DNA from 3 places in the Ruegeria sp. AM1 genome. Region 3 is predicted to be linked to each of the others. Evidence: riboswitches for the same ligand, from Rfam matches in the RefSeq annotation. Region 3 holds a riboswitch; each other region holds the start of a gene.
The links. A riboswitch is a leader RNA that binds a small molecule or an ion and turns the genes downstream of it on or off. The one in region 3 is predicted to bind thiamine pyrophosphate.
Positions count from the first base shown of each region.

Region 1: linked by a shared signal. The riboswitch ahead of thiC (phosphomethylpyrimidine synthase ThiC) and the one ahead of thiB (thiamine ABC transporter substrate binding subunit) in region 3 are both predicted to bind thiamine pyrophosphate.
Region 2: linked by a shared signal. The riboswitch ahead of thiD (bifunctional hydroxymethylpyrimidine kinase/phosphomethylpyrimidine kinase) and the one ahead of thiB (thiamine ABC transporter substrate binding subunit) in region 3 are both predicted to bind thiamine pyrophosphate.

Region 1 covers NZ_JBQFXH010000002.1:167,039-177,415, forward strand. The annotation lists gene ACR0I7_RS08640 (phenylacetate--CoA ligase family protein) at 1-279, shown strand, start outside; gene ACR0I7_RS08645 (ABC transporter permease) at 379-2,043, shown strand; gene ACR0I7_RS08650 (YHS domain-containing (seleno)protein) at 2,050-2,568, opposite strand; gene ACR0I7_RS08655 (DUF2794 domain-containing protein) at 2,738-3,088, shown strand; gene ACR0I7_RS08660 (C40 family peptidase) at 3,085-3,822, opposite strand; gene ACR0I7_RS08665 (leucyl aminopeptidase family protein) at 3,819-5,201, opposite strand; gene ACR0I7_RS08670 (hypothetical protein) at 5,265-5,654, opposite strand; gene ACR0I7_RS08675 (carbonic anhydrase) at 5,798-6,448, shown strand; gene ACR0I7_RS08680 (SRPBCC family protein) at 6,552-7,088, shown strand; gene ACR0I7_RS08685 (TetR/AcrR family transcriptional regulator) at 7,085-7,693, opposite strand; gene ACR0I7_RS08690 (YciI family protein) at 7,801-8,118, shown strand; gene ACR0I7_RS08695 (MAPEG family protein) at 8,140-8,583, shown strand; TPP riboswitch at 8,662-8,781, shown strand; gene thiC (phosphomethylpyrimidine synthase ThiC) at 8,890-10,377, shown strand, end outside.
Region 2 covers NZ_JBQFXH010000002.1:140,051-150,427, reverse strand. The annotation lists gene ACR0I7_RS08570 (substrate-binding domain-containing protein) at 1-1,198, shown strand, start outside; gene radC (RadC family protein) at 1,202-1,957, opposite strand; gene ACR0I7_RS08560 (HesA/MoeB/ThiF family protein) at 2,001-2,957, opposite strand; gene ACR0I7_RS08555 (thiamine phosphate synthase) at 2,954-3,550, opposite strand; gene ACR0I7_RS08550 (thiazole synthase) at 3,547-4,317, opposite strand; gene thiS (sulfur carrier protein ThiS) at 4,320-4,514, opposite strand; gene ACR0I7_RS08540 (FAD-dependent oxidoreductase) at 4,498-5,475, opposite strand; gene thiD (bifunctional hydroxymethylpyrimidine kinase/phosphomethylpyrimidine kinase) at 5,472-6,275, opposite strand; TPP riboswitch at 6,321-6,425, opposite strand; gene dnaJ (molecular chaperone DnaJ) at 6,560-7,708, opposite strand; gene dnaK (molecular chaperone DnaK) at 7,783-9,690, opposite strand; gene ACR0I7_RS08520 (alpha-ketoglutarate-dependent dioxygenase AlkB family protein) at 9,904-10,377, shown strand, end outside.
Region 3 covers NZ_JBQFXH010000005.1:15,256-25,632, reverse strand. The annotation lists gene ACR0I7_RS12660 (ABC transporter permease family protein) at 1-1,268, opposite strand, end outside; gene thiB (thiamine ABC transporter substrate binding subunit) at 1,244-2,224, opposite strand; TPP riboswitch at 2,257-2,361, opposite strand; gene ACR0I7_RS12650 (error-prone DNA polymerase) at 2,424-5,801, opposite strand; gene ACR0I7_RS12645 (Y-family DNA polymerase) at 5,798-7,276, opposite strand; gene ACR0I7_RS12640 (metal ABC transporter permease) at 7,394-8,191, opposite strand; gene ACR0I7_RS12635 (metal ABC transporter ATP-binding protein) at 8,191-8,931, opposite strand; gene ACR0I7_RS12630 (Fur family transcriptional regulator) at 8,928-9,446, opposite strand; gene ACR0I7_RS12625 (zinc ABC transporter substrate-binding protein) at 9,503-10,377, shown strand, end outside.

The DNA of each region.
Region 1 (10,377 bases), on a different contig from region 3:
GATCAGACCACTAAGATCAAGGGCATGTTTGTCAGGCCCGAACAGGTGGCCGCGCTGGTCAACAAACATGATGAGATCGTCAAGGCGCGGGTGATCGCTGCGCGGCAGGGTGAGATGGACACCATGACGGTGAAAATCGAAAGCTCTGCAGGTGATGACATGGCCTATGCGAAATCCGTGATCGAAGTGCTGAAACTGAAAGGCGCGATCGAGGTTGTGGCCCCCGGTTCGTTGCCCAAGGATGGTCTGGTGATCGAGGATCAGCGCGTTTACGACTGATGTTTTGCAACGGTTCGGGCAGGTCCTGAGACGTATTGGCGCTGGCAATTCCGATGAATTTAGTCGAATAAGGCATCCGTGCCTTAATAAACCGGACCAATGGCCCAGATCGACTATTCAGAACATGGCTCGCACAATCGCGGCGCCCGGGGGACCCGGTTGGTGGGGATGCTTGCCTATCTGGTGGCTGCGGCGTGCCTCTTGCCGATGCTGGCGGTGGTTCTGGCGGCAGTGACGGGCGGCACCGAGACGGTTTCACATCTGATCGCGACGGTTATGCCGCGTTATGCCCTGACCACGGTTATTCTGGTGGTGCTGGTGGCAGCGGGGACATTTGCGATTGGCGTGGGGGCTGCGTGGCTGGTCACCATGACCCGTTTTCCCGGTGTGCGGTTTCTTGAGATCGCACTGGTGCTGCCGCTGGCTTTTCCTGCCTATGTGCTGGCCTATGCTTATACGTTTATTCTGGACCATCCCGGTATTGTTCAAACCACGCTGCGGCAGGTCACGGGCTGGGGTCCGCGCGACTACTGGTTTCCCGAGATTCGCTCGACCGAAGGTGCGGCGGTGATGCTGATCCTTGTGCTGTATCCTTACGTCTATCTGCTGGCCCGCGCCGCGTTTCTGCAGCAAAGTGCCACCGCCTTTCTGGCCGCCCGCGCGCTGGGCAACAATCCGTGGCAAGCCTTTCGCCGCGTTTCCCTGCCGATGGCGCGCCCGGCCATTGCCGGTGGGGTCCTGCTGGCGGTGATGGAAACCATCGCTGACTTTGGCACCGTGTCTTATTTTGGCGTCCAGACCTTTGCCACCGGTATCTACACCAGTTGGTTTTCGATGAGCGACCGCGCCGCCGCGGCGCAGCTGGCCCTGTGTCTGCTGGGCTTTGCGCTGCTGATGGCGATGGCCGAACGCATACAGCGCGGCCGGGCAAAATACTATCAGGCAGGTAAACAGCACGTGGCGCAACCTGCCGCAAACCTGACCGGGTGGAAAGCGGCCGGGGCCGTCACCCTCTGCGCCATTCCGGTGCTGCTTGGGTTCCTTTTGCCCGTTGTTATTCTGGTCGAGATGGGACTGGAGTCCGAGCAAAACCTGCTGTCGAAACGGTATGTCGGGTTCATCAAGAATTCGTTGACGCTGGCGGGAACCGCCGCCGTGATCACAGTGCTGGCCGCGATTTGTGTCGGGTTCTTTCAGCGCCTCAGACCGGGGCGGAGGTCAGCGACGGCTGCGTATATTGCCCGTCTGGGCTATGCGGTGCCCGGAGGTGTCATCGCGGTGGGTCTGATCGTGCCGTTCGCCAGTTTCGACAACGCGCTGGACGGCTGGATGCGGGCGACTTTTGGAATTTCAACCGGCCTGCTGGTGACGGGTTCAATCTGGCTGCTGGTGGCGGCGTATATGGTACGCTTTCTTGCCGCCGCGCTCAGCGCTTATGAGGGCGGTCAAAGCACGGTACATGCCAATATGGATGCGGCGGCGCGCTCTTTGGGTCAGACCCCGCTTGGTACGCTGCGCCGGATTCACCTGCCGATCCTGACGCCTTCGCTGCTGACCGCGTTGCTGATCGTTTTTGTCGACGTGATGAAAGAGCTGCCCGCGACGCTGATCATGCGCCCGTTCAACTTTGATACGCTGGCGGTGCAGGCCTATCGGCTTGCGTCAGACGAACGGCTTGAAGGTGCAGCGGTTCCGTCGCTGGTCATTCTGGCCGTCGGGCTATTGCCGGTGATCCTGATCTGCCGTCAAGTGGGCCGCCGCTGACCCTTCTCAACCTTTGATTGGTGTTTGAGATGTGAAATTGGGAATGACATTGGTCGAGGCCGGGTCGTTTTCAATTCCGGGCCAGTTCTTGTCTGCCAACTTGATATTGCCCGGAATATCTTCTTCCCAGAACCCCACAACGACTTTGGTGATGTTCAGATGCAACTTATCATCCACGATCCGCCACAGGTTCGGATTTCCGGGTACCTTGCCGCCTTTTGACACGCCATAAGCGCAATGCCCGTCGAACTGCGGCGCGTAATAGGTCGGGTTTTCTACGAACTTGTCGCGGTTTTCGGTCGTGGAGAACGCCCAGGTTGCGTTATTGTATTCAGCGGTGATCGAGGCTTTGCTCTCAACACCCTCGGGCTGTGGCGTGCCAACTGGCGATTGCTCGAGATCGCGATAGGCAACCACATCATAGCCTGAAAGCGCATATCCGGTGCCGTCGATATATTGGGGGCCAGAAAAGGCCGGGGCGGCAATAGCTATGGCACAGGCCGTTAATATCGCTGAGAGTTTCATAGTCGAAGCCTCTGTTTAAATGCCTGTTATGTCAGAGTTTATATAGGCATCATCGACCGCCAGTTAAACCTTATCTGACGACGGACAAAAATCAAACATCGGAGCGGATTTTAGCGCTCGTGATCGCGGCAGGCTTGATTTGCCGGGGTTTTCCGGCAAGGCTGAAGGTATGAATATGCAGCCTCCCAGCCGGTTTTCTGCAAGCCCGGCACAGATGCCCGTCGCGTTTGATCGACGCGAGATGTCCCAAATCCTGTCTGTCTATGGCCGAATGGTCGCCGCTGGCGAATGGCGCGACTATGGCATTTCCAACCTGCGCGACATGGCCGTGTTTTCCATTTTTCGCCGGACAGCAGAGCACCCGATCTACCGGGTCGAGAAACACCCGCACCTGCGGTTGCGGCAGGGAATGTATTCGGTCGTCGGGATGGATGGGCGCATTCTCAAGCGTGGTCATGATCTGCGCGCGGTGCTACGGGTGCTGGAACGCAAGCTGATCCGCGCGGTTGATCTGGACTAGAGCCTTTTGTGAGAGGTCACCGGCCCGTCGCCCTGTGCTATAATCCGAGCGATTGCCTTGTCCATCGGCTCAAATGCTACTGCCATATCATGGGCGTTGGCGTGCAGCAGCAGATTATCTCCAGCGACCCAGGCGACATGGCCCTTCCAGAACAGCAGATCACCGCGTTGTGCCGCCGCGCCATCGGGCAAGGGCGCGCCCAGTGCCTGTTCCTGATCGCCGCTGTCGCCGGGGCAGGCTATGCTGCAGGCCAGCAGAGCAGCCTGCACCAGACCCGAACAATCCAACCCAAAGCGGCTGTTGCCGCCCCACAGATAGGGTGTGCCCAGAAACAGCTCGGCCACCGCCACCGGGTCATCCATTGCGGTTCCGACCGGGCTCAGATGTTGTTCGGGGATATATCCAAGTTCCGTTTCCGCAAATCTGTCAGCCGTGGATAGGACCTGTATCTGGCTGCCAAAGCTCAGCGAGGTCTGGTCCGGGCTTTTCATATCCGCTTGCAAATAGGCATGCGTGGCGGGGGCGGTAACGATATGCGTCGGCTCCGTGACGGGTCCAAGCTGATCGGTTGCAACCCAGCCTGCGTATCCATCCTTGTCAGCGGTGATCCGGCTCCAACCCTCGGACTGTTCGAAGACCACTGCTGTATTACCATACAGCAATTGCCGGTCTCTCGGCCCGTCTGGGCTGCGCAACAGGTCGACGACCGGCCCGATGACGCGCCGTTTCGTCATAGGCCCAGCATCTCGGGCAACGCCGCCAGCAGGGCGCGCGGGCCTTGTGCCAGTCCGCCTTTGCTGCGGCCCGGTTCCTTGCTGCGTTGCCAGGAATAGATGTCGAAATGCACATAGCGGCTGTCACCGACAAACCGGCGCAAAAACAACGCAGCCGTGATCGACCCGGCGAACCCGCCTGATGGCGCATTGTCCAGATCGGCAATACCGGGTTCGATCAGCGCCTCGTAAGGTTCGTGAAACGGCATCCGCCAGACCGGGTCCGCCGCCTGTAGCGCGGCCCGCGCCAACACGTCGGCGACCTGATCGTCATCGGTGTAAAAGGGCGCAAGATCAGCCCCAACCGCCACCCGCGCCGCGCCGGTCAGCGTCGCCATCGAGATCACCAGATCCGGCGCGCCTTCATCGGCCAAGGTCAGCGCGTCGGCCAGAACAAGCCGCCCTTCGGCATCGGTGTTGTTGATCTCGACCGTTAGCCCCTTGCGCGAGGTGAGGATGTCGCCGGGGCGAAACGCATTGCCGGACACAGCGTTTTCCACCGCTGGGATCAGCACCCGCAGTTGCAGGGGCAGTTCCAACGCCATGATCATTCGCGCGAGGCCCAAAACGTTTGCGGCCCCGCCCATATCCTTTTTCATCAGGCCCATGGCGGCGGCCGGTTTCAAGTCCAGCCCGCCGGTGTCGAAACACACGCCTTTGCCAACCAGCGTCAGCTTTGGTCCGGATGTGCCCCAGATCATCTCAATCAGCCGGGGGTCCCGATCCGCAGCCCGGCCAACCGCGTGAATCATGGGCAAATTCTGGTCCAGCAACGCGTCACCGCGGGTCACCTCGCAGCGCGCGCCGAATTCCTGCGCTAGTGCTTCTGCTGCAGCCTGGAGTTGATCTGGGCCCATGTCGGCTGCGGGCGTGTTGACCAGATCTCGGGTCAGCGCCTCGGCGTTTGCGATGGCCTCGATCCGCGCAGCGTCCACGCCATCGGGCGCAACCAGCGCCGCCCGCGCCGGAGATTGCGCGGTATAGCGGTCAAACGCATAACCGGTCATCAGCCAACCCAGACATTCGGTTTCGATCACATCTGCGGGCACCCCTGAAACGATCTGATAAGTGCCTTTGGGCAGCGCCTCGGCCGCCGCCGCAAGCGGAAACCGTTTGCGGGCGCGTTTGGCTGCGGTGCCGTATCCCGCAACAGCGCATTCGGGTGCGCCATCCGGTCCGGGCACCAGCAGGGTCTGACCCAACCCGGCGGAAAACCCGCTGGCGGCCGCCCAGGATTGAACAGGAACGGGCTGATCCTGCAGCCATGCCTCCAGATCATCTTTTGCGATGACATACAGGGGCAAGGCAGGGTCTGAGGGCGGGGCGAAAGATAGGGTCATGGACATCTCAACCGTTTGATCTGGGGCCCAGATTAGCGGCCTGCGATATGCCCGCAACCCCCGTCAGACGGAAAGGTCCTGCTGATCCCATACGGCGGTCAGAGACCGCTCCCCCACCCGGATCAGACGGCTGAGCGTCGCGCCGGTTGCGACCGCGTCGCCCGCATCCACTGCGGTTGCCACATCCCCGGCCACGCGGGCCAGTGCCGTCATACCCACCTGTTCAGCAATCGCGATCAGCGATCTGGCGCATTTGCGCAAACCGTCCCAGTCCCGCTGCCGCCAGAAGCGTTCGCAATTTGACAGGCGTACGGCAAGTTCCTCGACCGTGCGGCACAGCACATCGACTGCGTTGGTATCGCCCAGCTGACCGTACAACCCTGCCAGAAGGTCCGGGTCCAGGCGCACTGATTCCTTTTGTTCAAGCGTGATAATCTTATCCACCACATTCACCCTAATTTCTACGCCCCCACGGCGTGGAATGACACTGCCCCAAAATACCTTTGCAAATCCTTGCGGGGGTATTGGATAATGTCTCGAATTTTTTGAGAATCCGGGTTACAGAGCTCGGCAGGACGAATTTACGGAGCGCGCGAATGAACCTGGCCAAACCTCTGCCGAACTATCTGGTTAAACGGTATCATGGCTGGAAGGCCACGACCTATGCCGAAAATCAGGTCTGGTATCGCCGGTTGGCGACCGAAGGACAGCGGCCTCGTGCAATGGTCATTTCGTGCTGCGACAGCCGGGTTCACGTCACCTCGATCTTTGGGGCTGATCAGGGCGAATTCTTCATTCACCGCAACATCGCCAATCTCGTGCCGCCCTATGCGCCCGATGGCGATCATCATGGCACCAGCGCCGCAATCGAATATGCCGTGACTGCGCTAAAGGTCGCGCATCTGATCGTGCTGGGCCACTCCCAATGCGGCGGTGTTCAGGGTTGCATTGACATGTGCAAGGGCAAGGCGCCGCAACTGGAAGCCAAAGAAAGCTTTGTTGGCCGTTGGATGGACATCCTCAAGCCGAAATACGATCTGGTGGCCGATGTCGAAGACAGCAACGATCAGGCGCGTCAGTTCGAACGACAGGCGGTTGTTGCATCGCTTGAAAACCTGATGACCTTCCCGTTTGTATCCTCGGCGGTTCAGGATGGCTCGCTCAGCCTGCATGGGCTTTGGACTGATATCGGTGAGGGCGGGCTGCAATGCTATGACCCAGAAAAGAACGAGTTCGCGGTGGTCTGATCCGCGACATCATAAGGTTCCAAAAAGGCGCAGATCAGCTCTCTGATTTTGCGTCTTTTTTCGGTATGCTGCCCTCATTCTTACTTTGGATTCGGAGCGCGACATGAAATTGATTAAACGACTTATTCTGGGGCTGATCCTTATCGTTGTGGTCTTGATCGGCGTAGCCTTCCTGCTGCCGGAAAAGGCTGAAGTTTCCCGCAGCATCACCATCAACGCACCTGCGGCGGCGGTGTTTCCTTATGTGAATTCGATGCAGGAGACCGAAAAATGGTCTCCGTGGCTGGCGCATGACCCGAAAACCAAGCTGACCTATACCGGGCCAGAGGCTGGCGTCGGCAACAGCATGAGCTGGAGCTCGGACCATCCGCAGGTCGGCAGTGGTACGCAGGAAATCATTGACAGCGTTGCGGATCAGGCGGTGAAAACCGCGCTGGATTTCGGCGATATGGGCACCGCCTCGGCCTCGTTTACGCTGCAGCCCGAAGGGGACCAGACCAAGGTGACCTGGGGGTTCGAATCCGATCTGGGCATGAACCCGATGATGCGGTGGATGGGTCTGATGATGGATAGCTGGGTGGGGACCGATTACGAGACGGGTCTGTCCAACCTCAAAAATGTGGTCGAAGGGCAGGGCTAACCCCCGCCACTGACCCCTGACTGGTGCCGAGGCCCAACGGCCTCGGTCGCCGCATGGTGGGCAGCGGCCCGCACCTCTTCGGCAAGCTCGGAATTCGGCAGCGTTCGCGCCAAAACCATGCCGCCCACACATAGGGCGGCGGCAGCTAGCGCATCCTGCCTGCTTGTGCTCTCGTCTGCCGTTTCCAGCAGCCAGACCATCGCCGTCAGCAGGCTTTGAAACGCCTCCTGCGTGTCCGTATCTGCGCGCGCAATGTCCGAGGGCAGGGCAATCATCGGGCATTGCCCGTCGATATCGCCCAGATGCTCGGGCGACAGATAGGCATCGACCATCTGCCGGGCCATCTCGGGCTTCAGCTTGCTGGGGTCGATCCCGGCATTGGTGCGCCATTCAGCCCCGCGTCCCATGAGAAAGCTCGACACCGCCTCGCTGAACAGCGCGTTCTTGTTCTTGAAGTGGTTATAGAATCCGCCACGGGTCAGTCCGGCTTCATGCATCACCATATCAATGGTGACGTTCTGAAACCCATACTGGTTGAACAGGATACGAGCGGTTTCAACGATTTTGGCGCGGGTCCGTTCGCGATGCGCGGCACTATAGGGCATATCGACTCCTTCTGTCGCCAGTCATAGCAGACCTCTAAATATGTTCTTTAACATAAATAGATACCGCGTATCGATGGCTCTGCACGTATTGATACAGGAGAGATCCGATGCCCAAATTCCTTCTCATCTATCATGGTAAACCCGACATTCAGGGCCCCGAGGACGGCGCAAAACACATGGCCGCATGGAAGGCTTGGAGCACCGGTCTTGGCGACGCGGTCGTTGATCCCGGCTTGCCCGTCGGCATGTCGAAAACCATCACACCCACTGGTGTGCGCGATGACGGCGGCCCGAACCCGGTTTCCGGCATGACCGTCATTCAGGCTGAAACGATGGAAGCCGCCATCGCAATGGCGCAGGGTTGCCCGCATCTCAACGGCACTGGCACGATTGAAATCGCCGAGGCGATGGATATGGAAATGTAGGCCCGGAGGAAGGAGAATCCCATGTCTTCTCTGTTTGATGCGGTGCCTTATTTGTCGGCTTATCAGCCTTCGTTTCTGGTCTTGGCCGCGTTGTCGCTGACCGTTCTGATCCAGAACTTTGCCACCGCCCCGCTGGCCTTTGTTACTGAACAGCAAGTGCCTGGCCTACCATTGCGCTTCGACCATTCGAACCTCAGCTTTCGGGTGCTCAGAACATACGCCAATTCCGCCGAATGCCTGCCAGCGTTTGGCTGGGCGTTACTGGCCGCCGTCGTTGCCGGGGCTGCGCCGTTCTGGGTGAATATGCTGGCCGGCCTCCACTTTGCCTTTCGGATGCTGTTCTGGATGATCTACTACGCAGGCATTGGCAGACCTGCCGGCGGGCCGCGCACGCTGGCCTTTGTGGGTGGGTTGCTGGCCAATATCGGTCTCGCGGGTCTCGCGATCTGGGGGCTTCTGTTCTGACACCACTGCTGTTGAAACGGCACCCGAGGCTGCGATTTCAAGAATTACCTTGATCCAAATCGCGGCCTCGGTTAGCAAAACCTCACGCAGGGGAGTCCCGCTTAGGGGACTGAGAGGCTGACAGGGCATTGCCCGGTGATGCGACCCTTAGAACCTGACCCAGTTGATACTGGCGTAGGAAGCTAGGGCGCATTGGCTGCTGATCCCGGCAGGCACCGTCTGAACAAAGGGCTCAAACCCTTTCGTTTCCCCAAGCCAAAACTCATCTGGTGTCTTTTTGAGTTGAACCGCTTGAGGAGCACCAAAATGAACGTCCCCAATCCCAAGATCACAACGGGCGAACTGCCTGCATCGCGCAAGATTTACGTCAATGGCACGATGCATCCCGATATCCGCGTACCCATGCGCGAAATCTCGGTCCATCCGACTGCGGGTGAGGCTCCGCTGCCGGTTTATGATAGTTCCGGTCCCTATACCGACCCCGAAGTGATCACCGACATTCGCCAAGGTCTGGCCCCGCTGCGCCGCAAATGGATCGAGGCCCGCGGAGATGTCGAAGACTATGAAGGTCGCGAAGTAAAGCCAGAGGATAATGGTTTCGTCGAAGGTGACCGTCTTACCCCCGAGTTCCCGGTGCGTCCACGCCCCCTGCGCGCCAAGGATGGTAAGGCGGTCACCCAGTTGGCCTATGCCCGCGCGGGAATCGTCACGCCCGAGATGGAGTTCATTGCCATCCGCGAGAACCAACTGCGCGAGGCCGTGGCCGAGGCGCGCGACGGCAATGATTTTGGCGCAAACATCCCCGACTATGTGACGCCCGAATTTGTCCGCGATGAGGTTGCCGCAGGCCGCGCCATCATCCCCGCCAATATCAACCACCCGGAAAGCGAGCCGATGATCATCGGGCGCAATTTCCTGGTCAAGATCAACGCCAATATGGGCACCTCAGCCGTCACCTCGTCGATGGAGGAAGAGGTGGACAAGCTGGTCTGGGCAATCCGCTGGGGTGCGGACACGGTGATGGACCTGTCGACCGGTCGCAACATCCACAACACCCGCGAATGGATCATTCGGAACTCGCCGGTACCCATCGGGACTGTGCCGCTCTATCAGGCGCTGGAAAAGGTCAACGGCATCGCCGAAGATCTGACATGGGAGGTGTTCCGCGACACGCTGATCGAACAGGCCGAACAGGGCGTGGATTATTTCACCATCCATGCGGGCGTGCGTCTGCACATGGTCCCGATGACAGTAAACCGCGTCACCGGCATTGTCTCACGCGGCGGCTCGATCATGGCCAAATGGTGCCTGCATCACCACAAGGAAAGCTTCCTCTACGAGCATTTCGATGAAATCTGCGACATCTGCCGCGCCTATGACGTGTCGTTCAGCCTTGGCGACGGTCTGCGCCCCGGTTCCATCGCGGATGCCAATGATGACGCACAATTTGCCGAGCTGGAAACACTGGGCGAGCTGACCAAGATCGCATGGGCCAAAGACTGTCAGGTGATGATCGAAGGGCCGGGCCATGTCGCCATGCACAAGATCAAAGAGAATATGGACAAACAGCTGGAATGCTGCCACGAGGCGCCGTTCTACACGCTTGGCCCCCTTACCACCGATATTGCCCCCGGCTACGACCACATCACCAGTGGCATCGGGGCTGCGATGATCGGTTGGTTCGGCTGCGCGATGCTGTGTTATGTGACACCGAAGGAGCATCTGGGCCTGCCGGATCGCGATGACGTGAAAACTGGCGTGATTACCTATAAGATCGCCGCCCACGCCGCCGAT
Region 2 (10,377 bases), on a different contig from region 3:
CTATGCCCTGCATCAGCCGGGCCGTCAGGCGCCGTTGGGCCGGTTGACCCTTCATGCGGGCAATACCGCGCAGGGTTTTGCCGATTTCATCAGCGATCAGGCGGATATGGCCCTGGCCCTGCGCGAGATCCGCCCGGCCGAAGCCGCAGCCGCGCAAGAGGCGGGTCTGGGCGATCTGACACGACCAAGGCGTTCGCGCGTGCTGGCGCTGGATGCGGTCGTGCCGGTGGTGTCGCAGGACAATCCGATCCGGCAGATTCTGCCCAGCGATCTGGCGCGGGTTTTCTCGGGCGAGGTCACCAACTGGTCCGACTTAGGCGGCGCAGACGCGCCAATTGCGCTGTATCTGCCGCAGGCCGGGGGCGGGCTGGCACAGGCGGCTGAGGATTTGCTGCTGATCCCTGCCGACACGCCTGCTGATGCGACCGTAGAGAGCTTTGCCCGCAACAGCGATCTGGTTACCGCAGTCGCCCGGGATCCATTTGGTATCGGAATCGCCAGTCATGCGGAACGCGGCACAGCACAAGCGCTGCCGCTGGCCGGGGGCTGCGGATATGCGCTGACGGCCACGCGCCAGTCGATCAAGACCGAGGATTATCCGCTGACCTCGCCCATGTTCCTGTACCTGCCGCAAAGGCGGCTGCCCCGGATCATCCGCCAGTTTCTGGCCTATACCCAAAGTGCCGAAGCGCAGATGGTGATCCGGCAGGCCGGGTTCGTCGACCAGGCGCCCGAAACAATCCGGATCGGACTGCAGGGGGACCGGCTGGCCAATGCTATCACCGCCGGTGGGGTCGAGGTCGGCCTGGACGAATTGCAACGGATGCTCGAAACGCTGCGCCCACTGTCGCGCCTGTCGCTGTCTGTTCGGTTCGAGGCCGGCTCTTCCCGCCCGGACGCACAGTCGCGCTCCAACATCCTGCAGCTTGCCCAAGCGTTGGAAAGCGGTGCCTTTGATGCCCGCAAGCTAATCTTCGTTGGCTTCAGCGATGGGGACGGCGCAGCCTCGGCCAATGCAAACATCGCCCTGCGCCGCGCGCAGACCGTGCGCAATGCGGTGCTGAGTGCAGTGGAAACCACCGTGCCAGACAATGTCGAGATCAGTGTCGAAGGGTTTGGCGAGGCGATGCCTATGGCCTGTGACGACACCAAGTGGGGACGCAAGGTCAATCGCCGCGTCGAGATTTGGGTGCAATAGCGGCTAGAGATAGCCTTCGGACCGAAAACTCAGCTCGGTCGATTTGCCGATAATGAGATGATCATGCAGTGTCAGGCCCAGCGCGGTACAGGCATCCTGAATGCGATTGGTCATGTCGATATCGGATTGTGACGGCGTGGGATCGCCTGACGGGTGATTATGCACCAGAATCAACGCTGAGGCATTCAATTCCAGTGCGCGCTTGGCCACCTCGCGCGGATAGACGGGGACGTGATCCACCGTGCCCTTGGCCTGTTCCTCGTCAGCAATCAGCACGTTTTTGCGATCCAGATAAAACACCCGGAATTGTTCGATCTCACGATGGGCCATGGTGGTGTGGCAATAATCCAGCAGTGCGTCCCAACCTGATATGACCTGCCGCTGCATCACCCGCGCGCGGGCCATGCGGTGGGCGCAGGCCTCAAGGATTTTCAGATCGGTGATCACTGTATCGCCCACGCCCTTGATCTGACGCAGCCGCTCTTCAGGCGCGGTCAGGACACGGTTGAAATCGCCAAACGTATCCATCAGCCGTCGCGCGAGCGGTTTCACATCCTGACGGGGGATCGAGCGGAAGAGAACCAGTTCCAGCAATTCATAATCCGGCATCGCAGCCGATCCGCCCGACATGAACCTTTCGCGCAGCCGCCGCCGGTGGTCTTTGATGTAGGAGGGTAACCGACCCGACGGCAGCGGCTGCGGCGGCGCTTCGTCCGTATCAAACAGCATGGGGGCTTCGGCAAAGGCATCCTGTGTCATGCGCTCAGAGTGGCGCAGATTCGGTTTCTGAATGGTTAACCGCTCAGGAGGCGGAGGCGGCAACCAGCACAATTTCCCCGCGCCAATCCGGGGCAAGACGCTCCGCCACGCGCCACGCACGCAATCCGCTGGCGCAGCAGAGGGCCAGCGTTTGCCCACCCTTTGTGGCCAGATCATCCGGCACGCTGCGCAGGGCCGAAGGATGAAGCGGGGTTGGTGCCTCATCCAAACCGCGCAACTCGACGATTAGTTCGTCGCCAGAAAGTTGCGCGGCCGATACAAACCTAAAGGGATGTGCCGGTTCGGGCGCTCCATCGAATCTGAAGCTGGTGCTGCGAAAACCCAAGGCGTCAAACTGAACCATCTGACCCAGCGGCGAGGGGGTCAGGCCCAGAATCACGCTGATCGCCATTTGCGCCTGCATCGCCCCGATCATGGCAACAACCGGCCCAAGCACTCCCGCCGTGGCGCAGCTTGCCCCGCTATCCGGGGCATCGGGAAACACCGCCCGCAGCGAGGGCGCGCCACCACAAAAGCCACCGACATATCCCGCTAAACCCAGAACCGACGCGCTGATCAGCGGTTTTCCCAGCGCAAGACAGGTATCGGACAAGATATAGCTGGCCGCGTAACTGTCCGCGCAATCCAGAACCACATCCGCTTGCGAGACAAAACGCTGCGCATTCGTACTTGTTAGAGCTTGTTTTTTTTCCTCAACCGTGATCTCACTGTTCAGCGCACGGCATCGCTCGGCCGCAACTTCGGCCTTGGGCCGGCCACAGTCGTTTTCCCCAAACAAGGTCTGGCGATGCAGGTTCGACAGGGCCACCGTATCGCGATCCATAAGGGTCAGATGACCGATCCCCGCCCCCGCCAACAAAGGCAGCACCGGCGCAGCCAGACCACCCGCGCCCACCACCAGAACACGCGCACCGGACAGGCGTTTCTGCCCGTCTGCCCCGACCTCGGGCAAGGTCATCTGACGGGCATATCGGCTCATCGTGTGGCCTCGATCCATTCACGCACACGGGTTTCAGGGGCCGCGTTCAGGGTGATGTCGGTGACGACAGAGACGATGTCTGCCCCGGCCTGCAAAACGCCCTGTGCGCGCTCGACGCTCATCCCGCCGATCCCGACCAGAGGGATATCGCCAACGCGCGCCTTCCATTCGGTCACGCGGGGCAGGCCCTGCTGCTCCCATTTCATCTTTTTCAGGATCGTTGGATAAACCGGACCCAGCGCGACATAGTCGGGGGCCATGCTGAGGACCCGCTCCAATTCGTCATCGTCATGGGTGGAAACACCTAGCTTTAGACCCGCTTTTCGGATGGCTTTCAGGTCGGCCTCGTCCAGATCCTCTTGCCCCAGATGAACCCAGTCGCATCCGGCATCGATGGCGGCCTGCCAATAGTCGTTCACCACCAGAACCGTCCCATATTGGCGGCAGAGGTCACGGGATTGGGCGATCTGGTCACGCACAACCACATCAGACTGATCCTTGACCCGCAGCTGTACCAGCCGAATGCCAAGCGGCAGCATCCGGTGCAGCCAGTCGGAATGGTCGAAAATCGGGTAAAACCGGTCGAGCGTCATGACAGAAAGGCCTTTCCGATAACCGGGGTTGAAGGTTCCGCCATATCGCGCGCCTCAATCGGGTCGGCGAGATACGCCAATCGCCCGGCTTGCACCGCCAGCGCCATGGCCTGCGCCATCTGTGCCGGGTCCCCGGCGCGGGCCACAGCGGTGTTCAGCAGCACCGCATCAAACCCCAGCTCCATCGCGCGGGCCGCGTGGCTGGGCAGGCCGATACCGGCATCGATCACCAAGGGGACATCGGGAAATTCCGCCCGCATCGCGCGCAGAGCATATTCATTATTCAGCCCCCGGCCCGACCCAATCGGCGCACCCCAGGGCATCAGAACCTCGCATCCGGCCGCCAGCAGGCGTTCACCCACGATCAGATCGTCGGTTGTATAGGGAAACACCTGAAACCCTTCGTCGGTCAGGATGCGCGCCGCCTCGACCAGTTGAAACACATCTGGCTGCAAACTGTCAGTGTGCCCGATCAGCTCCAGCTTGATCCAGCGCGTATCAAACACCTCCCGCGCCATATGAGCGGTGGTTACGGCCTCTTTCACCGTGTGGCATCCGGCGGTGTTGGGCAGGACATGCACGCCCAGCTCTCGGATCATGGTCCAGAATGTCTGGCCTGCCCCTCCGGCCCCTTCGCGGCGCAGAGAGACAGTGGCCACGCCTGCACCGCTGTCCCGAAACGCCTGTTCAAGGATTGCCGGGCTGGGATACTGCGCAGTACCCAGCATCAGCGGGTTCGAGAGTTCGGTTCCATAGAAGGTGTTCATCTTCAGCCCCCTTGCATCGGTGCAACAACTTCGATCCGGTCGCCATCGGTCAATTGGCGGGCGATGCGCAGGCTGGAGGGCACGAAATCCTCGTTCACTGCGGTGGCAACCCGGCCTGAGAATCCGCATTCCGCCAGCAGGTCCGACAGGGTTTGCGCGTGGACATCACGCGGCTCGCCATTAAGCACGATCTTCATCAACCATCTCCGAATGTTTGTTCTCAAGCGCCAGATCGGCCACCCCCTGCGCCAGTGCGGGGGCCAGCAGATAGCCGTGGCGATACAGCCCGTTTGCATAAATCGTCCGCCCCAGCCGCCGGATGCGTGGAAGATTGTCGGGAAAGGCGGGGCGCAGATCGACCCCGATCTCTAGAACTTCGGCCTCGCCAAAGGCGGGGTTCAAGGCATAAGCGGCGCTGAGCAGTTCCAGCATCGAGCGCGCTGTGATCCGACCGCTATCCTCAGATTCGATCATCGTTGCGCCCAGCATATAGATGCCGTCGCCACGCGGCACGATATAGAGCGGCATCCGTGGGTGCAGCAGGCGCACCGGGCGCGTCAGCGTCACATCGGGGCAGCGGATCACCAGCATCTCACCCTTTACGCCGCGCAGATCATGCAGATATTCGCGCGCGTGCAGGCCCCGGCAATCAATGGCGTTGTCAAGACGCGCAGGCGCCAGCGTTTTGTGAAACACCACCCCGTCCTGCCACAGGTGTCGATAGAGATCGCGCAGCGCGGTGCGAGGATCCAGATGTGCCTCGGCGGCGAAAAGCAATCCCTTGCTGAACCCGTGCAGATCAGGCTCTAATGCGGAGATTTCTGTCTGATCGACATCCTCAAACCCTTCGGTCCGGCGCGCGAAGCGGCGCAGGTCCGGCAAGTCTCGGGCATTGGCCACCACCAGCGTTCCCCGGTGATGCACCTGCGTCCGCGCGGCCCACCAGTCGATAGAGGTCTGGCCGAGGCGCAAAACCGGTTCTTCGGCGTTTTCATATTCGCACCAAGGCGCGAGCATACCGCCGGCCCACCAGGAACATCCATGCGGTCCCGGCGGCCCTGCGGGGTCAAAAACCTGCACCCGCGCGCCACGGGCCGACAGCTCGCTGGCGACCGCCAGACCGGCGACGCCTGCCCCTATGACAGACCAGACCGTCATGCGGACCAGACCTGATGAAAATGGTGCACCGGTCCGTGCCCCCGGCCGACATTCAACTCATCCGCCCGCGCAATCGCGCCCTGAACATATCCATGGGCGCGATGGGTGGCGTCTGCCAAACCCTGCCCCTGTGCCAGACCGGCAGCAATGGCAGACGACAAGGTGCATCCTGTGCCATGGGTATTCCGGGTGGCTTTGCGGGGCGCTGTGAACTCGGCCAATACGCCCGATGCGTCGATCAGAAGATCATGGCAAATATTACCGTCGCCATGCCCGCCTTTCATCAACACGGCCCGGGCGCCCATCTCGCACAGCGCGCGGCCCTGCGAAATCATCTGGTTCGGTGTCCGCGCCGCATCCTGATCCAGCAGGCAGGCCGCTTCGGGCAGATTAGGGGTCAGCAGCGTTGCGCGCGGCAGCAGAACGTCGCACAGGGTCTGCACCGCCTCTGCGGCCAAAAGCGCGTCGCCCGATTTGGCGACCATCACGGGATCGAGCACAACCGGCCCGTCAAAGCCCGACAATCCCCCGGCCACCGTCCGAATGATCTGGGGCGTGGCCAGCATCCCGATCTTGATCGCGCCAACGTTCAGATCGCTGAGGACCGCATCGATCTGTGCCGCGATGATCTCGGGGGGAACACTGTGAACTGCGGTGACGGCCTGCGTGTTCTGCGCCGTCACTGCCGTCAGCACGCTGGCCCCATACACGCCCAGCGCTGACATCGCTTTGAGGTCGGCCTGAATCCCGGCGCCGCCTCCGCTGTCCGATCCTGCAATTGTCAGCGCAATATCTGCCACGTCGTTGCTCCATCTTCAAAGGGCAACGGGGCATGGAAAACGTCTGTGCATCGTAAGACCGTTCCCTACGCCGGTATTGCCCGGATCAGGTTCGATGGGTTAGCGCAGCCGCGCCTCTCAGCCCCAAACGAGGCACCCCAACGGTTGATGCGGAACATCTCAGGAGCGCGGCCAATAATCAAGGGAATTTTGCGACGCCCTGCTTTAAGCCCGAACGTAGCCCTTTATGAACAGAAAAAAGGCCGCGCAAACTGAGCGGCCCTTAATAAGAGCATGCGTTCCAATCAGCTCTTCATGCCATCCCAAAAGGATTTCACGGATGAGAAAAAGCTTTTTGATTCCGGGTGGTTATCTTCGCCCAACTCTTCAAACTCGCGCAGCAGCTCGTTTTGGCGGCTGGTCAGATTGACGGGTGTTTCCACGGCCAGCTCGATGAACATATCGCCAACGCCGCTGCCGCGCAGGGCAGGCATACCCTTGCTGCGCAGGCGCATCTGGCGACCGGATTGACTGCCTGCGGGAATCTGAACGCGACCGCGCCCGCCATCAATGGTCGGAACCTCGATCGATCCACCCAGCGCAGCTTTGGCCATGCTGACAGGAACACGGCAATAAAGGTTCACGCTGTCGCGTTCGAACAGCTTGTGCTGAGACACCTCGACAAAGATATAAAGATCCCCCGGAGGGCCACCGCGCATTCCGGCCTCACCCTCGCCAGCCAAACGGATTCGGGTGCCGGTTTCGACGCCTGCCGGGATATTCACCGACAGGGCGCGGTCTTTTTCAACCCGGCCCGCGCCACCACAGGCTTTACAGGGGTTCTTGATGATCTGACCCAGACCCGAACAGGTCGGGCAAGTGCGTTCAACGGTAAAGAAACCCTGCTGCGCGCGGACCTTGCCCATGCCAGAGCAGGTTGGGCAGGTTGTGGGTTCGACACCACCTTCGGCACCGGTACCCTCGCACGACGAACAGGCCACTGCAGTAGGCACATTGATCGTCTTTTGTAGGCCTGCATAGGCTTCTTCCAGAGTCACCCGCAGGTTATAACGCAGGTCCGACCCGCGCGCAGCGCGTCGTCCGCCGCCGCCACCCCGCTGGCCACCCATGAAATCGCCAAACAGGTCGTCGAACACATCCGAAAATGCGCTGGAGAAATCGCCCTGACCAAAACCGCCACCGGGGCGGCCACCGCCCCCCATGCCGTTTTCAAACGCGGCATGGCCAAAGCGGTCATATGCTGCTTTGCGTTCTGCATCTTTCAGAACATCGTAGGCCTCGTTGGCCTCTTTGAACTGAGCCTCAGAGTCCGGGTTGTCCTTGTTGCGATCCGGATGCAGTTCTTTGGCTTTCTTGCGAAAACCCTTTTTTATCTCATCCGCCGAAGCGCCCTTGGACACGCCGAGCACTTCGTAATAGTCGCGTTTGGACATCAGTGTTTCCTTCTGCCTCAACGTATTTGGGCCGGCCCGGCAACCGGACCGGCCCGCATTGGCCCGGTTACCCGTTAGTTACGCTTGTCGTCGTCCAGATCTTCGAACTCGGCGTCGACAATGTCATCATCACCCGGTGCGGCATCTGCTGCTGCAGGCTCTTCTTCGCCTTCTTCCGCTTGCGCCTTATAGATGGCTTCACCCAGCTTCATGGCCGCTTCGGTGACGTTCTGAATGCCCGACTTGATCTTGTCGGCATTTTCAGTTTCCAGCTCGTCCTTGAGCGCGGCAATCGCCAGCTCGATGGCTTCGATGGTGGTCGGGTCGACCTTGTCGGCATGCTCTTCCATCGACTTTTCGGTCGAGTGGATGAGGCTTTCCGCCTGGTTCTTGGCGTCGACCAGCTCACGGCGTTCCTTGTCGGCTTCCGCGTTCTCTTCGGCGTCCTTAACCATCTTGTCGATGTCCTCATCGGACAGACCGCCCGAGGCCTGGATAGTGATCTTCTGCTCTTTGCCGGTGCCTTTGTCCTTGGCCGAAACCGAGACAATGCCGTTGGCGTCGATGTCAAAAGTCACCTCGATCTGAGGCATGCCACGCGGTGCCGGCGGGATATCTTCGAGGTTGAATTGACCCAGGATCTTGTTGTCCGCAGCCATTTCACGCTCACCCTGGAACACGCGGATGGTCACGGCGTTCTGGTTGTCTTCAGCGGTCGAGAAAACCTGAGACTTTTTGGTCGGGATTGTAGTGTTGCGGTCGATCAGACGGGTGAACACGCCACCCAGCGTCTCAATGCCCAGCGACAGCGGGGTCACGTCCAGCAGAACCACGTCTTTGACGTCACCTTGCAGAACACCGGCCTGAATGGCGGCACCCATTGCAACCACTTCGTCTGGGTTCACACCCTTGTGCGGCTCTTTACCGAAGAACTTGGTGACCTCTTCGATGACTTTCGGCATCCGGGTCATACCACCGACCAGTACGACCTCGTCTACGTCGCTTGCCGACAGACCGGCGTCTTTCAGAGCAGCGGCACAAGGCTTCATCGACTTCTTGATCAGGTCCGAGACCAGCGATTCCAACTTGGCACGGGTCAGTTTCATGACCATGTGCAGCGGCTGGCCGTTCGAGCCCATCGAGATGAACGGCTGGTTGATTTCGGTCTGCGAGGTCGAGGACAGTTCGATCTTGGCTTTCTCAGCGGCTTCTTTCAGACGCTGCAGCGCCATCTTGTCCTGGCTCAGGTCGACACCGTGTTCTTTTTTGAACTCATCCGCCAGGTAGTTGACGATGCGCATGTCAAAGTCTTCACCACCCAGGAAGGTGTCACCGTTGGTCGATTTAACCTCGAACAGGCCGTCGTCGATTTCCAGGATGGTCACGTCGAAGGTACCACCACCAAGGTCATAAACCGCGATGGTTTGGGTTTCTTCCTTGTCCAGACCATAGGCCAGAGCGGCGGCCGTCGGTTCGTTGATGATCCGCAGCACTTCCAGACCGGCGATTTTACCGGCGTCTTTGGTGGCCTGACGCTGTGCGTCGTTGAAATATGCCGGAACGGTGATAACCGCCTGCGTGACTTCCTCACCCAGATAGCTCTCGGCGGTTTCCTTCATCTTACCCAGAGTGAAGGCCGAGATTTGGCTTGGGGAGTACTTTTCACCGCGCGCTTCAACCCACGCGTCACCGTTGCCGCCATCGACGATGGCGTACGGCACCATTTTCTTGTCTTTTTCGACTTCCGCATCATCCACACGACGACCGATCAGACGCTTGACGCCAAAGATCGTGTTGTCGGGGTTGGTGACCGCCTGACGTTTAGCAGGCTGACCGACCAGACGCTCATCTTCGGTGAAGGCGACGATCGAGGGCGTGGTCCGCGCCCCTTCGGCATTTTCGATGACCTTCGGCTGCGAGCCGTCCATGATGGCCACACAAGAGTTTGTGGTACCGAGGTCAATCCCGATTACTTTTCCCATTTTTCAATCCCTTTCTCTTCAAGGCGATGTCCCGAGGGCTGGACCCGTTATGGCATCCCATCCCCGATCTGATGTGCGCGACAGCACTACACCATCGCGCGTCGAGGCGTATATAAGGGCGGGATAAGGGGCCTGCAAGCGTTCAGAAAGGCAGGTTTTCGGGATTTTGTGGCCTTTTTTGGCAAGGTTTCGGCAAGGATTGGGGATTCTTGGATGGCACAGCTGCTTTTGCGCGGGTTTGACATCAGAAAAGGCTATCTGGATGGCGCGGCACAAGCTGAGATTGTCGAAGCGCTGCGGCCGATTCTAAAAACCGCACCGCTGTTTCGCCCCACGACGCCTTCGGGAAAACAAATGTCGGTGCGCATGACCTCAGCCGGGGCGCTGGGATGGGTTTCGGACAAAGCCGGATACCGGTATCAGGACAGCCACCCAAAGGGCGCGGTCTGGCCTGCCATTCCCGACAGCATCCTGCAAATCTGGCACACGGTTTGCACAACAGACCGCGATCCGGATTGTTGTCTGATCAACTACTACGGCGAAGACGCGCGTATGGGGATGCATCAGGACAAGGATGAGGCGGATTTCTCATGGCCGGTCCTGTCGGTCTCGCTGGGGGATGATGCGCTGTTTCGCATCGGTAATACCACGCGCGGCGGCAAGACCGAGTCGCTGTGGCTGAACTCG
Region 3 (10,377 bases):
TCCAGTGACAGGGCCAGCCGCCCATTCCGCGCTACAGTATCCCGCGCCGCAGGGACGAGAATGCGCAACGCAAATGGCAGCGCCATGGCGGCATTCACCAGCGCGGTGACCGGCAGTGCCAGCATCGTCGGATTGGCGACGGGCCGGATCAGGATGAACAGGCCGGTCCCGATAACCAATGGCGACGCAGCCAGCCCCAGAATGCCACTGATTTCGACAAGACTATGCCGCCCAGTTGCAACTGCGGCGGCCATCGGCAGGGCAAGCAGCAGCAGGATCACGGTACTCGCGGCTGCAACACCGATCGAGGTTAACGCTGCGCGCAAGATCGATATGGGCATGTCGAACATGCCCGACAGTCCAGAGATCACAACCGATGCCAGCGGCAAGAGCAGGAAGGCCGCAGCGAGGGCAATCCAGAGCGCGTCGATCACCGGCGTTCCGCCATCCCAGCGCCGGATGGCACGATCCAGTCCCGCGCCGAACCCGTCCCGGCGCGAGAACTTAAGAGCTGCCGCAGCTGCGGCGGCAGTCAATGCCAGTTGCAAGGCCGACAAAAGTGCGGCGCGACCGAGGTTAAAGTCGTAGGTAAACGCCTGATAAATCGCGAGCTCAATTGTCGTCGCGCGCGGACCTCCGCCCAATGTCAGGGCGACAGCAAAGCTGGTCAGACATATTGCAAAGATCACCGCCAGCACACCGGGCAGGGTGCGCCGCAGCATCGGCATCTCGATCAGACGGAACATCGCCCATCCCTGGCAGCCCAGTTGTGCGGCTAGACGAAACCGTTCGGCCGGGATTTCCTGCCACCCCTGCAACAGCAGGCGCGTTGCCAAAGGCAGGTTGAAGAAAACATGCGCCAGCACGACCCCGTGCAGCCCGTAAATCCGGATGGGCGGCAGGCCGAAGAGGCCCAGAATATCTGAAACCCATCCGGCGCGGCCAAAGACCTGCAACAGGCCGATGATTGCGACGATGATTGGCAGGATGAACGGCGCGCCCAGCAGCGTGATCAGAACGCTGCGCCCGCGAAACCGCCGACGCGCCAGCGCGCGCGCCACCGGTACGGCAAGGCCCGCGCTGAACAGGGCGGACAGAACCGCCTGAATAAGGGTGAAACGCAGCGCGGCCCAGTCGGCAGGACCAAACCCGCCGGCAGTTTCGGCACGCAGGGCAACAGCGGCCAGCGTGCCCAGTATCAGCGCGGCGACCAGAGCCGCCGCGCTGATGCCTGGCCATGCGCTTACTGGCTGAGCGCGCCCAGCCATTCGGCAAGTGCCTGATCCCGCAGGGCGGCGGCCTCATCTGCCGCAAGCAGCAGGGATTTCGCCGGTACGGTCAGCGTGTCAAACCCTTCGGGCAGTCCCGAAGCAGGGGTCACGGCCGGATACATCCAGTTGGTTGTCGGAATGATCTCTTGGAACGCGTCTGTGACCATGAATTCCAGAAACTGGTCGGCCAGTTCGGGCTGATCACTTCCGGCCATTTTGGCGGCAACTTCAACCTGCATATAGTGGCCTTCGTCGAAGGCCGCGGCTGCTTTGCTGTCATCTTCTTCGGCGATCAGGTGATAGGCGGGTGAGGTGGTATAGCTGAGTACCATGTCCGCTTCGCCCTCAAGGAACAGACCGTAAGCCTCGGACCAGCCCTTGGTCACGGTCACGACGTTGTCGGCAAGCCCTTCCCAGATTTCGGGAGCTTCGTCGCCATAAGCCGCTTTGACCCATAACAGCAGTCCCAGACCCGGAGTAGATGAACGTGGGTCCTGAATGATGATCTTGGTTTCGCTGTCGGCCAGTTCACGGAAGTTGGCGGGTGCCGCTTCATCCGCGTTGTGAACAAACGCGAAGTATCCCCAGTCATAGGGGGTAAAGACGTCATCGTTCCATTCGACTGGCAGCGCATAATCGGCACTGACCGCGTGCGGTGCAAACAGGCCGGTTTCCTTGGCGGCGGTGATCAGGTTGGTGTCCAGACCCAACACGACATCCGCGTCCGAGTTTTCGCCTTCAAGCCGGATACGCGACAACAGGGCTGCACCATCCTCGATGCCCACAAGGTTCAGTTCGCAGTCACAGACCGCCTCGAACGCCTCTTTGACCTTTGGGCCCGGGCCCCAGTCCGAGACAAAGCTGTCATAGGTGTAAACGGTCAGCTGTGGTTTGTCGGCTGCGATGGCCGATGTTGCGCTCAGCAATCCCGCAGCAATTAGCAGATGTTTCATATCATCCTCCATTGCGGCGAGAGGGTAAGGATGGATGAAACCGTCACCTTTCCCTCCGCCGGTTCTAGCCGGTTCAGGTTCAACGGGTTCGCCAAAGGCATCTCAGCGCGGCAGGCCACGCACCCCGAGGTGAGGCCGTGCTTAGGCGGATGCGGGCATAAATACAAGCCAATTCGGCCGTATCGTTGGGGTGTTTGGGCTAATGAAAGTCCCGGCTTGGGAACAGACGTTTTGCCTGCTCGCGCGGGTGCATGGCGCGTGGGGCCGGGGGTGGGCGCGGTGCATCGTCTGTCTGGGGCATTGTCTGCCCCACGGCCTCTTCCAGCGGATGGCCCAGCTCGCTGAGCTTGTGAGAGACGTCCTCAATCCGTTCCGCGATCAGATGCACCACGATCCCTTCACGTTGCAGTCTGCCGGTCACGCGCAGCAATCGTGCGCCCATCACGGCGCGGCGAAACTGTTCAAAGACCTTGCGCCAGACCACGACATTGCTGACCCCGGTTTCATCCTCGAGCGTCAGGAAAATAACGCCCGAGGCGGTACCGGGGCGCTGGCGGGTGATGACAAGGCCGCAGACGCTGGTGCGTTGCAGCGGTGCGTCAACCAGTTTGTCATGCGGTGTCAGGCCGGGCATCGAAGGGCGCAGCATCTCCATCGGATGGGCGCGCAATGTCAGGCGGGTTGAGACGTAATCCTCAACCACCTCTTCACCCAGATGCATGGCGGGCAGGGTGACTTGGGGCTCATAGATGGCCTCTCCGTCAATGGGATCGTTGAACAGGGGCAGCGGTTTTGTCCCGCGAATGGCCCGCACCTGCCACAGCGCATCACGGCGGGTCAGGCTTATGCCGGAAAAGGCGTCCGCCTCGGCAAGACGCTCCAAAACCGCCGGGGCAACACCGGCGCGCAGCCACACGGCCTCGGGATCGGTATACCCATTGCCGCGCGCGGCGGTGATCCAGTCGGCGTCATCTTCCTTGAACCCTTTGATCTGACGAAAACCAAGCCGCAGGGCCAGCGAGCCGTCCATCCGGCGTTCCAGCGTATTGTCCCATGTGCTGGTATTGACGCAGACGGGGCAAACCTCGACATGATGTTCGCGCGCATCGCGCACGATCTGGGCCGGGGCATAGAACCCCATGGGCTGAGAGTTCAGCAGCGCACAGGCAAAGATCGCCGGGTGATGGCGTTTGAGCCAGGCCGAAACATAGACAAGCAGCGCAAAGGCCGCCGCATGGCTTTCGGGAAAGCCGTAATCGGCAAATCCTTCGATCTGCGAAAAGCAGCGCGTGGCGATTTCGGGGGAATACCCCCGGTCCAGCATCCCGTTGATGAACTTGTCGCGATGTTCGCCAATCGTGCCCATCCGGCGGAATGAGGCCAGCGCGCGGCGCAGGTGGTCAGCCTCTTCCGCGGTATAGCCTGCACCAACAACGGCGATTTGCAGGGCCTGTTCCTGAAACAGCGGTACGCCAAGGGTGCGGCGGGTGACCTCTTCAAGCTCACGCCCAAAAGGTTCGGGTTTCTCCAGTCCCTGACGCCGCCGAATATAGGGTTGAACCATGCCGCCCTGAATCGGGCCGGGCCGGACGATGGCGACCTCGATCACCAGATCGTAGAATTCGCGCGGCTTCATGCGGGGCAGAAAGTTCATCTGCGCGCGGCTTTCGACCTGAAACACCCCGATTGCATCTGCCACTTGCAGCATCTGATAGGTTTCCGGGTCTTCTGGCGGGACGGTGGCAAGGGTCAGGCGTTCCCCTTCGTGCATGTCCAGCAGGTCAAACGCCTTGCGGATACAGCTGAGCATCCCAAGGCCCAGCACATCGACCTTTAAAATCCCCAGCGCATCGATATCGTCCTTGTCCCATTCGATGACCGTGCGGTCCTCCATCGCGGCATTTTCGATCGGACAAAGCTCGTCCAGCCGCCCCTTGGTGATGACAAAGCCGCCCACATGCTGCGACAAGTGGCGGGGGAAGCCGATGATCTCTCCGATCAGCGTCAGGGTCTGCGCAAGGCGGCGATCATCCGGATCAAGGCCCAGTTCGCGCACGCGGTCCATATCCGGGCCGCTGCCGGAATGGCCCCAGATCGAGCCGGACATCCCCGCCGTGACATCTTGGCTTAGCCCCATGGCCTTACCGACCTCGCGGATTGCAGCGCGGGATCGGAAATGGATGACTGTGGCGCACAGACCTGCGCGGTGGCGGCCATATTTTTCGTAAATCCACTGGATCACCTCTTCACGCCGCTCATGTTCGAAATCGACGTCGATATCGGGCGGTTCACCGCGATGGCGTGAGACAAAGCGCTCGAACACCATGCCGATGACATCCGGGGATACGTCGGTGATGCCCAGCAGATAACATAGGATCGAATTGGCCGCCGACCCTCGCCCCTGACACAGGATGTTCTGGCTGCGGGCATATTGCACGATGTCATGGACGGTCAGGAAATAGGCGGGGAAATTCAGCTCGGCCACCACGGCCAGCTCTTTCTGCATCAGACTTACTGCCCGTTCCGGGGGGCCTTCGGGATATCGCCGCGCCAGACCTTCTTCGGCAAGTCGCCGCAGGCGCTCCATCGGGGTTTCACCCCCTTGGGCGATTTCATCGGGATATTGATAGCTCAGTTCTTTCAAACTGAACCGGCAGCGCGCGGTGATCTCAAGCGTTCGGCGCAAGGCGGCAGGATGATTGCGGAACACCCGCGCCATATCGGCATGGCCTTTCAGACGCCGCTCGGCATTGGGCAGGGCGCGGGCGCCGATTTCGTCGATGGTGCAACCTTCGCGCATGCAGGTCAGCACATCGGCCAGCGGGCGGCGGTTGCTGCGGTGCATCAGCACATCGCCCACCGCAACCATCGGGGCAGAGCATCGCAGGGCCAGCTGCGCACACTGGTCCAGATAGGTCTGGTCCGAGCCGTCATAGCGCGGCGCGGCCCCCAGAAAGACAAAACCGGGAAAGCGTCGTTGCATGCGCTGGATGTCCGGGATCGCGGTTTGCAGCCCTCCTTGGGGCAGGGCGATCAGGATCATACCGCTGCACCCCTCCTGCATGTCCCGCAAGTCAAGATGGCATTGCCCCTTTTCGGCGCGTCTTTTGCCCAAGGTCAACAGCCGGGTCAGCCGCTGGTATGCGGCCAGATCAGAGGGAAATGCCAGCCATTCCACCGTGCTGTCGCGCAGGACAAGGCGGCACCCTGTGATCAGCCGGGGCACGTGCGGCCCTGCCGGGCGGGCGATATCCTCGGGCCTGCCGATTTCCTGCCGCGAACAGCTGTCGACGCGATGTTGCGAGCGGATGCGTACGGCCTCATCCGCCTCGCGTTGCAGCTCCTTCAAGGCGGAATAGGCCCGCACCACCCCGGCCAGCGAATTACGGTCGGTGATGGCAATGGCGGAAAGGCCAAGCTCGGCGGCGCGGGTGACGAATTCCTCGGGGTGCGATGCGCCGGTGAGAAAGGTGAAATTCGTGGTCACGCAGAGTTCGGCATAGGCATCGACAGGTCGGTGCAACCAGTCGCGGCGTTGCGCTGTGACGGGGCGGTGTTCGCGGTTGATTTCGATCATGCGAACTCTCCCTGAACGAACCAGCCAGGATTTTGCGGTGTATGGAACAGCCAGAGGCGGCGGCCCTGCCGGGTTTCAACGCGCCAGTAATCGCGCACGCCATTGCGCCAGTTTGGATCATCGAACCACCACTCGGGGGTCAGGCGTTCCGGTCCGGTGGCGCGCAGCGTGGCCAGTCGCATGCGCCGCCAGCGGAAATGCTGTGGTGGTTGTGCGCCGGTGGCGGCAATAGCTTCGGGCGGGAACAGGGTCAGCGGGCGGGTATTGGGAGCGATCTGAAAGGGTTGCGGGCTGGAATACGCCGCCGGGGCGATGATCGAGCTGCGTTCGGGAATGTGGCTGTCGGCAGGCAGAAACCGCAGAACATTCTCTAACCCGATCTGGGTGCCGATGCGGGTGATCAGATCATCCACCTGATCTGATGTGTCGGCGCGGGCATGGCTGACCTGCTGCATCTGCTGTCGCTCGACCTGCCGGGCCTCAAGCCGCAACTGGTCGATCCCGTACCCTGCATCCACCTCGCTGATCCCACGGGTGAACAGCGGCAGGATGCGCATGGGATCGCGCATGGGGCGGGCCAGCCGCAGCTCGACATGCTGAGCCTGTTGGTCGACCCGGTGCAGGGTCAGGTCGAACACGCGGGCCGCGCTGCCTTGATCGGTCAGTTTTTGACATAACCGGTCCAGCAAGCGCGCGGTGCTGGCCATCACATCCGCTTCTAGCCCGATAGGGTCAGGCATGCTCATCCGAACGCCATAGTGCGGTGGGTCGGATTGCGGTGAGATGTCTTCGGGCTGTGCGCCCAAGGCCTGATCCAGCCGCATCAGCAGCCCCGGACCGAAGCGACGCGCAAGCGGGGAACGGGCGGCCTGATGCAGTTGTGCAATGGTGCGTAACCCAAGCCGCTGCAATGTGGTGACGGTGTCGACATCCAGCCGCAATGCCGCCACCGGTAGGGGGGCAAGGGCGTCCAATGCCATGTTGGGGGTCGCTACACCTTCTCCGTGATGGGCCAAGGCCCAGGCAGCCCCGCGCGTATCGCCCAGTCCAATTCGCACGGAAAGTCCGGCTCGGCAGAACCGCTGACGTAAATCGCTGAGCAGTCCCGCCTCGCCACCTAGCAGATGGGCCGAACCGGTAATATCCATGACCAGCCCGTCTTCTCCTTCGAGCCCGACCCAGGGGCAGTACCGTGTCGCCCATCGTCGCAGGCCGGTCAAAAAGCGCCGGTCAGCGATCTGATCTGCCGGGCTGCTCAGCAAGTCAGGGCAAAATGCGCGGGCATCGGAAAAGACCATGCCGCGATACAACCCCTGCTGCTCGGCCGCATCATTCAGGCAATAAACCCTGTTGGTATTGTTCTCCCGAAGCGTCAGCGCAAAAGGCCCGTAAATGGGCCGCCGCCGCAGAACCCGGTCTGTTGCAAGTCGGGGAAACCACAATGAAATGACGCGCCGATCGGCTTTATCGAACATGCCAAACACCAAATGTTCACTATATGTTCTATTTAGTTCTTTCGCTTTGCAGAGTCGAGTCTTTGAGCGCATCCTTGGAAGGGGGCGCCCTCAGGCCCTTTTCAGCAACTGATCTGTTTAGTTCTTATGTTGGGTCTGCCAGCCAACAAGGCTGAAGCACGCGAACAAAATGGCGGCCACGCACACGATCGAAGGGCCCGCAGGTGTGTCTAAAACATAGGCCGCCCGCAATCCTGCAACGGCGGATATTGCGCCGATTGCTGCGGCGATCAGGGCCATCGCTTCGGGCGAACGCGCAAGGCTGCGCGCGGCGGCGGCCGGTATGATCAGCATGGCCGCAATCAGCAGTACCCCGACGACCTTGATGGCGACCGCGACCGTCACAGCCAGAGACAGTGTCAGAATCAACTGCTCGCGCTTGGGATCAAAACCGCTGGCATAGGCCAGTTCTTCGTTCAATGTCGCTGTCAAAAGTTGGGACCATCGCCAGCCGATCAGGGCCACAACCAATGCTGCGCCGCCCCAGATGACGGCCAGATCAGCGCGCGACACCGCCAGGATGTCGCCAAACAGATAGGCCATCAGATCAATTCGGACACCAGACAGAAAAGAGACAGCAACAAGCCCAAACGCCAGAGCGGAATGGGCCAGAACCCCCAGCAGCGTGTCCATGGCATAGCCGCGTCCAGCCAACAGAGTTACGGTCATCGCCATGATCAGCGCTACAACCAAGGCTCCCGTAAAGACAGACATCTGAAATGTCAGCGACAGCGCAACGCCAAGGATGGCGGCATGGGCTGTTGCGTCCCCGAAATAGGCCATCCGGCGCCACACTACAAAGCAACCAAGAGGGGCCGCCGCAAAGGCGACGCCCACGCCGGCGAGCGTGGCTCGGGTCATGAAATCGTCAAGCATTATTCAGCAGCTTCCTGCGGTTTTTCAGTGTGGTCATGATGGTGGTCATGCTCGTGACGGTAGAGGGCAAGCGCACCGCCCGTGCCCGTTCCGAACAGGGCCCGATATTCCGGGGCCGAGGCGACGACAGCGGGCGAGCCTTCGCAGCAGACATGACCGTTCAGGCAGATGACCCGGTCCGAGGCGCTCATGACCACATGAAGTTCGTGACTGATCATCAACACCGCACATCCGGTTTCATGGCGCACGGCTTCGATTTGCTGGTAGAACGCGGCCGAACCACGTTGATCAAGACCCTGCGTGGCCTCATCCAGCAACAGAATATCCGGCCGGTTGATCAATGCCCGTGCCAGCAAGACACGCTGAAACTGCCCGCCGGACAGCTGCGACATTTGCCGTTTCAATAAATCCGGCACGCCAGCCGCCTCAAGCGCATCGGCGCAATCCTGACGTGACACGTGCCCGGTCAGCCGCATGAAACGCTCGACGGTGATCGGCAATGTCGGATCAATATGCAGCTTTTGCGGCACATAGCCGATTTTGAGGCCGGGTTTGTGCGAAACCCGCCCGGCAGAAAGCGGGGCCGCACCAATGATGGCCCGCAACAGGCTGGTTTTGCCAGACCCGTTCGGGCCGACAATCGTGACGATTTCACCGGCCTCGATGGACATACCGACATGACGCAGAATGGTATTCGCACCATAGCGCACACTCAGGTCTTCAACAGTGATCAGGCTCATTTCTGCGCCTTTTGGGTGCAGTCGGGGCAGATACCTTCGGCCTCTACAACTGTGCGCTCAATCTCGAATCCCACTGCGCGGGCGGCAGCGCCAAGGGCCCCCTTGGCCGGTGTTGATTGCGTTTCGGCCACCGCATCGCATTTCCTGCAAATCATAAAGGCCGGAGAATGCGATGCACCCGGATGCGTACAGGCGACAAAGGCGTTCAAACGTTCGATTTTATGGGCAAACCCATGTTCCACCAGAAAATCAAGCGCACGATAGGCCACTGGTGGCTGTGAGCCGAAGCCCTCGTCGCGCAGGCGGTCAAGGATAGCATATGCCCCAAGGGCCCGGTGCTCCTGCAGCAGCATTTCCAGCACCTTGCGGCGCACCGGCGTCAGGCGGAGCCCTTCAGCTTTGCATCGCGCCTCGGCTGCGGTCAGTCCGGTTTCCACGCAAACGTCGTGGTCATGCTTATGAAACCCCACGAGATCGGTGTCGTCTGTTTGTGCTGGCTGCGTTTCGCTTGTCATGTTATTTCATATCATTTATATCGCTGGCAATGTTATAAAATCACATAGAGGGTATGATGTCCAGAAAGCTTCTCCCGGTATCGATTGCAGCTGCGCTGATGGGTGGCACTGCCATTGCGGATGTTCCTAATGTTGCGGTCGATATTGCGCCGGTTCACTCATTGGTGGCACGCGTAATGGAGGGGGTCGGTACGCCTGACCTTATCGTGCAGCCCGGAGCCTCTCCTCACGAATATAACCTGCGCCCCTCCGAGGCAGCAGCGCTGCAAGAGGCCGATCTGGTGTTCTGGATCGGTGAGGATCTGACGCCGTGGATGGAAGGTGCAATTGAGACCCTAGCCGATGGCGCATCCGTTACCTCTCTGTTGGAGGCGGATGGCACCGTCCTGTTCGAGTTCCGCGAAGATGCACTTTTCGAAGCGCATGATCATGGGGACGAAGACGATCATGACGATCACGATCACGATGACCACGCGGACAGTGATGATCATGACCATGACGATCATGCCGACCACGATGACCATGATCACGATGAGCATGCAGAGGGTGGGGATCACGATCATGACGATCATGATGGCCATGATTACGATAAGCATGCAGAAAGCGACGATCACGACCACGAAGATCACGCGGGTCACGATGATCATGACCATCATGCGCATGGTCATGGCGAACATGATCCCCACGCCTGGCTGTCGCCCGCAAACGCAAGCACATGGCTGAATGTGATTGCCGCTCAGCTTTCTGCCTCCGATCCCGACAATGCAAGCGCCTATTTCGCGAATGCCAACGCTGCACGCGCCGAGATCGAGGCCTTGTCTGCCGAGGTGGCCGAAACGCTTGAACCGGTCCGGGGCGGCAGCTTTATCGTGTTCCACGACGCCTATCAGTATTTCGAAAGCGCTTTTGGCTTCCCCGCATCGGGGGCGAT